Linked DNA regions of Azospirillum brasilense. The protein of the gene in region 1 binds, or shares a complex with, the protein of each later gene. Links are inferred from orthologs where the notes say so. Each region holds a gene or a part of one and is shown in the gene's direction. Other genes may lie near its edges.

The links. The genes of interacting proteins can lie anywhere in the genome.
Region 2: the proteins of secY (region 1) and secG are in contact, whole or in part, in a crystal structure (PDB 5AWW), measured with the Thermus thermophilus proteins. The link is inferred for Azospirillum brasilense from one-to-one orthologs. Residues at the interface, in WP_096411648.1 of Thermus thermophilus: Leu14, Gln16, Arg17, Phe20, Ile34, Pro35, Pro37, Ile72, Arg108, Arg109, Asn112, Gln113, Arg116, Ile117, Ile120, Pro145, Gly146, Trp147, Phe152, Phe155, Val156, Val159, Thr160, Val162, Ala163, Gly164, Ala166, Leu167, Trp170, Glu173; in WP_223903268.1 of Thermus thermophilus: Tyr5, Ile9, Tyr12, Leu13, Ala16, Leu19, Val20, Val23, Leu24, Gln26, Glu27, Pro28, Gln30, Gly31, Ala32, Asp34, Leu35, Met36, Gly37, Gly38, Ser39, Ala40, Asp41, Leu42, Phe43, Ala45, Arg46, Val48, Tyr53, Thr56.

The regions. Positions count from the first base shown.
Region 1 is NZ_CP059449.1:1,828,462-1,832,349, forward strand. Bases 562-3,513 are described here. They hold secY (preprotein translocase subunit SecY), read left to right. Parts: upstream 562-1,343; coding sequence 1,344-2,684; downstream 2,685-3,513. Other genes in these bases: rpmD (50S ribosomal protein L30), read left to right, coding at 562-735; rplO (50S ribosomal protein L15), read left to right, coding at 740-1,225; H1Q64_RS08670 (adenylate kinase), read left to right, coding at 2,684-3,331; H1Q64_RS08675 (FadR/GntR family transcriptional regulator), read right to left, coding at 3,453-3,513. Also shown: rpsE (30S ribosomal protein S5), read left to right, coding at 1-541; more of rpmD, read left to right, coding at 544-561; more of H1Q64_RS08675, read right to left, coding at 3,514-3,888. UniProt on the Bacillus subtilis protein: The central subunit of the protein translocation channel SecYEG. Consists of two halves formed by TMs 1-5 and 6-10.
Region 2 is NZ_CP059449.1:2,642,678-2,645,922, reverse strand. Bases 1-2,777 are described here. They hold secG (preprotein translocase subunit SecG), read left to right. Parts: upstream 1-1,111; coding sequence 1,112-1,444; downstream 1,445-2,777. Other genes in these bases: H1Q64_RS12575 (CTP synthase), read left to right, coding at 1,605-2,777; tpiA (triose-phosphate isomerase), read left to right, coding at 228-983. Outside these bases: more of H1Q64_RS12575, read left to right, coding at 2,778-3,233. UniProt on the Bacillus subtilis protein: Involved in protein export. Participates in an early event of protein translocation.

The DNA.
Region 1 (3,888 bases):
GCCGCGCGATCGCGACCGGGAAGAGAGCGAGCTGATCGAAAAGCTCGTTGGGATCAACCGCGTCGCCAAGGTTGTGAAGGGTGGCCGTCGCTTCGGCTTCGCCGCCCTGGTGGTGGTCGGTGACGGCAAGGGCCGCGTCGGCGTCGGATCGGGCAAGGCCCGTGAGGTGCCGGAGGCGATCCGCAAGGCCACCGACCAGGCGAAGCGCGGTATGATCCGCGTTCCGCTGCGCGAAGGCCGCACGCTGCACCATGACTCCAACGGTCACTTCGGTGCCGGCAAGGTCGTGCTGCGCACCGCCCCGGCCGGTACCGGCATCATCGCCGGCGGTCCGATGCGCGCGATCTTCGAGGCGCTGGGTGTGCAGGACGTGGTGACGAAGTCCATCGGCACCTCGAACCCGCACAACATGATCAAGGCGACCTTCGACGCCCTGTCGCAGGTTTCCAGCCCGCGCAGCGTCGCCGCCCGTCGCGGCCGTCGCGTGAGCGACATCCTCGGCAAGCGTGAAACCGGCGCTGCCGGTGCGCAGGAGGCTTGATCATGGCCGAGAAGAAGACCGTCATCGTCACCCAGACCGGCAGCCCGATCGGCCGCAAGCACGACCAGCGTGAAACGCTGGTCGGTCTGGGTCTCAACAAGCTGCACCGGACCCGCGAACTGGAGGACACTCCGGCCGTGCGGGGCATGATCGCCAAGGTCGCGCACCTGGTCCGCGTCGAGAACGAGGGCTGAACCCATGACGAAGCTGAACGATCTCCGGGACAACCCCGGTGCCCGTAAGGAGCGCATGCGCGTCGGCCGCGGTATCGGTTCGGGCAAGGGCAAGACCGGCGGCCGTGGCGTCAAGGGTCAGACCTCGCGCACCGGCGTGGCCATCAACGGCTTTGAAGGCGGCCAGATGCCCCTTCACCGCCGCCTTCCGAAGCGCGGTTTCCGCAACATCTTCGCGAAGGAATACTCGGTCGTGAACCTGGGCCTGGTCCAGAAGTTCATCGACGCCGGCAAGCTCGACGCCAGCCAGACCATCGACGCGGTGGCCCTGGAAGCGGCGGGGGTCACCGGCAAGGTGAAGAAGGACGGCGTCCGTCTTCTGGGCAAGGGCGCCCTGACGACGAAAGCCAGCTTCACCGTGGCCGGCGCCTCCAAGTCGGCTGTGGAAGCGGTCGAGAAGGCGGGTGGCAGCGTCACGCTGACCGCGTCCGCCGCCGAAGCCGCCGAGTGATCGGAAGCCCGCGCTTGCGCGCGGGCCTCTTCCGGCACTAAATGAAGCGAAGTTGCGAGGGGCGGCCTGCATCCTGCAGGACCGCCCCGTTCGTGCATTAGGGACAGGGATACGACCCATGGCATCAGCGGCCGAGCAGCTTGCCGCGAACATTAATTTCGGGGCCTTCTCCAAGGCGACCGAGCTGAAGAAGCGGATCTGGTTCACCCTTGGTGCCTTGATCATCTACCGCCTGGGCACCTACATCCCGATTCCGGGCGTCAACCCGCAGATCCTCGCCGATATTTTCCGGCAGCAGGGCGGGGGCATCCTGGGCATGTTCGACATGCTGGCCGGCGGCGCGCTGCACCGCATGACGATCTTCGCGCTCAACATCATGCCGTACATTTCGGCTTCCATCATCGTGCAGCTTCTGACCGCGGTATCGCCGCAGATGGAAGCGCTGAAGAAGGAAGGCGAGTCGGGCCGCAAGAAGCTGAACCAGTACACCCGCTACGGCACCGTCCTTCTGGCGACCGTGCAGGCCTGGGGCTTGGCGGTGGGGCTCGAGGCGATGACCGGCGCATCCGGCGCCGCGGTTCCGGAACCGGGGCTGTTCTTCAAGATCGCCACGGTCATCACGCTGGTCGGCGGCACGATGTTCCTGATGTGGCTGGGCGAGCAGATCACCGCCCGCGGCATCGGCAACGGGATTTCCCTCATCATCTTCGCCGGCATCGTCGCCGAGCTGCCGCGCGCTCTCGTCAGCACGCTGGAGCTAGGCCGCACCGGCGCGCTGTCCACGCTGTTCATCGTCTTCCTGCTGCTGATGGCGGTGGGCGTCGTGTTCTTCATCGTGTTCATGGAGCGCGCGCAGCGCCGGCTGCTGATCCAGTATCCGAAGCGTCAGATGGGCAACCGCGTGTTCGGCGGCGAAGCGTCGCACCTGCCGCTGAAGCTGAACACCTCGGGCGTCATTCCGCCGATCTTCGCGTCTTCGCTGCTGCTGCTGCCGCTGACCGCGGTCGGCTTCGCCGGCGGCGAGGGTCCGGAGTGGCTGCAGACGGTCACGCGCTATCTGGCGCATGGCACGCCGCTTTACATGATCCTGTATTCGGCGCTGATCATCTTCTTCTGCTTCTTCTATACGGCCATCGTCTTCAACCCCGCGGACACGGCCGAGAACCTGCGTAAGTATGGCGGCTTCATTCCCGGCATCCGTCCGGGCAAGAACACCGCGGACTACATCGACTACGTGCTGACCCGGTTGACGGTGATCGGTTCGGCCTACCTTGTGGCGGTTTGTCTCCTCCCCGAAATCCTGATTTCCCAGCATTCGGTTCCGTTCTATTTTGGCGGCACCAGCCTGCTGATCGTGGTCACGGTGACGATGGACACGGTTGCGCAGATTCATTCCCATCTGCTGGCCCACCAGTATGAGGGGCTGATTAAAAAAGCGAAGCTTCGGGGGAGAAAGTAATGAATCTCATTCTGCTCGGACCGCCGGGCGCCGGGAAGGGGACCCAGGCGCGGCGTCTCGAAGACACGCGCGGGCTCGTCCAGCTTTCCACGGGCGATATGCTCCGCGCGATGGTCGCCGAGGGTGGTCCGCTTGGGCAGCAGGCGAAGGACATCATGTCCGCCGGCAAATTGATGCCGGACGAGCTGATGGTCAAAATCATCGCTGAGCGCATTTCCAAGCCGGATGTGGCCAACGGCTTCATCCTCGATGGTTTCCCGCGCACGGTCGCTCAGGCCGAGGCGCTGGACACCATGCTGTCGGACAAGGGCCTGAAGCTCGATCATGTGATCGAGATGAAGGTCGTGGACGACATCCTGGTGGAGCGCATCACCGGTCGTTACACCTGCGCCAAGTGCGGCAAGGGCTATCACGACGTCTTCGAGAAGCCGAAGATCGAGGGCGTCTGCGATGTCTGCGGCAGCACGGAGTTCAAGCGCCGGGCCGACGACAACGCCGACACGGTGAAGACCCGCCTCGCCCAGTATCACGAGCAGACCGCGCCGATCCTGCCGTATTATCAGAGCCGTGGCGTTCTGAAGACGGTGGACGGCATGGCCGAGATCGACGACGTGACGAAACAGATCGAGGGCATCCTGGCCGCCTGACCGGGATTGTCCTGATCGACTGCGTAGAAAAAGCCGCGAGGATCTTCGGACCCTCGCGGCTTTTTCTATGCCGTGACGATGAGGCGGGGAGGGCGGTCCTCCCCGGAGGTGCCGCCGCTCTTTACGGAGCGGCGTCGGTGTCGGGGCGGGACAGATCTTCCGCCTTCCGGCTCAGATCGTTGTAGCGGTCGAGCACCCAGCCGAGGTGGTCGGTGGCCGCAACGGCGGCGGCATCGGCATCACGGCGCCGGATGGCGTCGTAGATGGCGCGGTGATGGTCGATCATCAGCGCCTCTCGGCCCAGTGCGAAGGGCTCGGTGTGATGGTACTCCATCATCTGGCCAAGGATGTCGCGGATGGTCGCCAGCAGATGCAGATAGACCGGGCTCCCGGCCGCCTGGGCGACGGCGAGGTGGAAGTCCATGTCGTCGGCGGCCTGCTTGCCGTCGCGGCCCGTCTCGCCCATCGCGGCGAGGACTCGTCCGATGTGGTCGATCTGTTCCTGGGTCGCGCGTTCGGTGGCGCGCCGGGCCGCCCAGCTTTCCAGGGCCTGCCGG
Region 2 (3,245 bases), 810 kb from region 1 along the record:
GGACCCGAAGTGAGTGCGCAAAGGGCGGCCCTGCGGCCGGGGCGGCATCATAGGCACCCCGCGAAAGCCCGGCAACACCCCATTTCCCCCGCGATTCCCCATCGGAAAGAACCCGTTGGACGGGTGGAAATGCCAGCCGCTCCTTGCTAGACAGAGGGCGCACTTTGAAAACGAACACCCGCGACAACGCCCACATCAACAAACGAGAGCCGGAGGACGAAAACGCCATGGCCGCACGCCGCAAACTGATTGCCGGGAACTGGAAGATGAACGGGCTGAAGGCCGACGGGCTGGATCTGGCCTCGGACCTCGCCGGGCGCCTGACGGGAGCCGGGACGGTCGCCTTCGACATGCTGGTGTGCCCGCCCTTCCCGCTGCTGTTCCCGGTGGGAGACGCGATTTCCGGCAGCCCGCTGGCGCTGGGCGCGCAGGACTGCCACGCCAAGACCTCCGGCGCGCACACCGGCGACGTCAGCCCGGCCATGCTGACCGACGCCGGCTGCCGCTACGTCATCCTCGGCCATTCGGAGCGCCGCGCCGACCACGCAGAATCCGACGCCCAGGTCTCCGCCAAGGCCGCCGCCGCCCACAAGGCGGGCCTGATCGCCATCATCTGCGTCGGCGAGACGGAGGCCCAGCGCGACGCCGGGCAGGCGAACAGCGTCGTCGCCAGCCAGCTCAAGGGCTCCATCCCGGAAGGCGCCACCGCGGCGAACACCGTCATCGCCTACGAGCCGGTCTGGGCCATCGGCACCGGTAAGACCGCGACCCCCGACGACGTCAAGGCGATGCACGCCCACATCCGGGCGGAGCTGGCCGGCAAGACCGCCGATCCCGGCGCAGTGCGCGTCCTCTACGGCGGCTCGGTCAAGCCGGGCAACGCCGCGGAACTGATGGCGGTGGAGAATGTGGACGGCGCGCTGGTCGGCGGCGCCGCGCTGAAGGCGGACGATTTCTGGGCGATCGCCACCAGTTGCCGCTAGCATATCGCGCAGGACCGCGTTAAAAACAGTGGGCGCGCGCCACGGGCCCTTGCCAAGGTCCGTGGCGCGCTGTTGGTTTGGGCGGTCCCTGCGGATCGCTCCGGGAAGGGATCAAGGGAACGGGTTGCATGGAATCGGTGCTTCTGGTCATTCACCTGCTGATCGCCCTGGCGCTCGTCGGGGTCATCCTGATCCAGCGTTCGGAAGGCGGCGGTCTCGGCATCGGCGGCGGCAATATGGGGGGCATGATGTCCACCCGCGGCACCGCCAATCTGCTGACGCGGACCACCGGCATCCTGGCGGGCTGCTTCATGGCGACCAGCCTGGTCCTGGCGGTCCTGGCGGGTGCGCACAGGGCGCCGACCTCGATCATCGACACGATGCCGGCCCAGCCGGTCGCCCCGGCGGCCCCAGCCCAGCCGGCCGCGCCGGCGCAGCCCGCTCCGCCGGTCGCCCAGTAACAGCGGCCCGGCAAAACGCGACGCGGCTCCGGCCGGGTCCGACGTGAGGCGGCCTCCCCCGAAGCCGCCTCTTTCTTTTGAGGATTGTCGATCTGGGCAGCGCCCGGGGGACGATCCGAATTCGGGGAACGGATCAGGCTCTGAAGGTCTTCGGACGGACATGACTCGCTACATCTTCATCACCGGTGGCGTCGTTTCCTCGCTGGGCAAAGGTCTGGCGTCGGCGGCGCTTGGGGCGCTTCTCCAGGCGCGCGGCTACAAGGTGCGGCTGCGCAAGCTGGACCCGTACCTGAACGTGGACCCCGGCACGATGAGCCCGTACCAGCACGGCGAGGTCTATGTGACCGACGACGGCGCTGAGACCGACCTCGACCTCGGCCATTACGAGCGCTTCACCGGCGTGGCCGCGCGCCGTGGCGACAACATCACCACGGGCCGTATCTATTCGAACGTGATCGCCAAGGAGCGCCGCGGCGACTATCTGGGCGCGACCGTGCAGGTGATTCCGCACGTCACGGACCAGATCAAGGACTTCATTGGCGCCGACACGACCGACGAGGACTTCATCCTCTGCGAGATCGGCGGCACGGTGGGCGACATCGAGTCGACCCCCTTCCTGGAAGCCATTCGCCAGTTCGGCAACGAGGTCGGTCCGGAGAACGCCCTGTTCATCCACCTGACCCTGCTGCCCTACATCCCGACGGCGGGCGAACTGAAGACCAAGCCGACCCAGCATTCCGTGAAGGAACTGCTGGGCATGGGCATCCAGGCCAACATCCTGCTCTGCCGCGCCGATCGCCCGATTCCGGACAACGAGCGCCGCAAGATCGCGCTGTTCTGCAACATCCGGCCGGAGCGCGTCATCGCCGCCCTGGACGTCGATTCGATCTATCAGGTACCGGTCAGCTACCACGAGGAAGGCTTCGACACCCAGGTTCTGGCCTATTTCGGCCTGCCGACCGAGGGCAAGCCGGACCTGTCGCGCTGGACCAGCATCGTCGAGCGCGTGCGCAAGCCGCAGGGCGAGGTGACCATCGCCGTCGTCGGCAAGTACACCAGCCTGCTCGACAGCTACAAGTCGCTGGCCGAGGCGCTGACCCACGGCGGCATCGCCAACAACGTGAAGGTCAAGCTCGACTGGATCGACTCGGAGATCTTCGAGGACGACAGCGCCGTGCAGCGGCTGGAGAACGTCCACGGCATCCTGGTGCCGGGCGGCTTCGGCTCGCGCGGCACGGAGGGCAAGATCCGCGCCGCCCAGTTCGCCCGCGAGCGCAAGGTGCCGTATTTCGGCATCTGCTTCGGCATGCAGATGGCGGTGATCGAGTCGGCCCGCAACATGGCCGGGATCGTCGACGCCGGCTCGACCGAGCTGGGCAAGCCCGGCAACCCGGTGGTCGGCCTGATGACCGAGTGGATGCGCGGCAACAGCCTGGAGAAGCGCACGGAAGGCACCGATCTCGGCGGCACCATGCGTCTCGGCACCTACCCGGCGAAGCTGGTCCCCGGCAGCAAGGTCGCGGAGGTCTATGGCACCACCGACATCACCGAGCGGCACCGCCACCGCTACGAGGTGAACGTCTATTACAAGGACCGGCTGGAGAAGGTCGGCCTGCTGTTCTCCGGCCTGTCGCCGGACGGCGAGCTGCCCGAGATCGTCGAGATCCCGGACCATCCCTGGTTCATCGGCGTCCAGTTCCACCCGGAGCTGAAGTCCAAGCCCTTCGACCCGCATCCGCTCTTCACCTCCTTCATCAAGGCGGCGATTGAGCAGAGCCGGCTGGTGTGACGTGACCATACG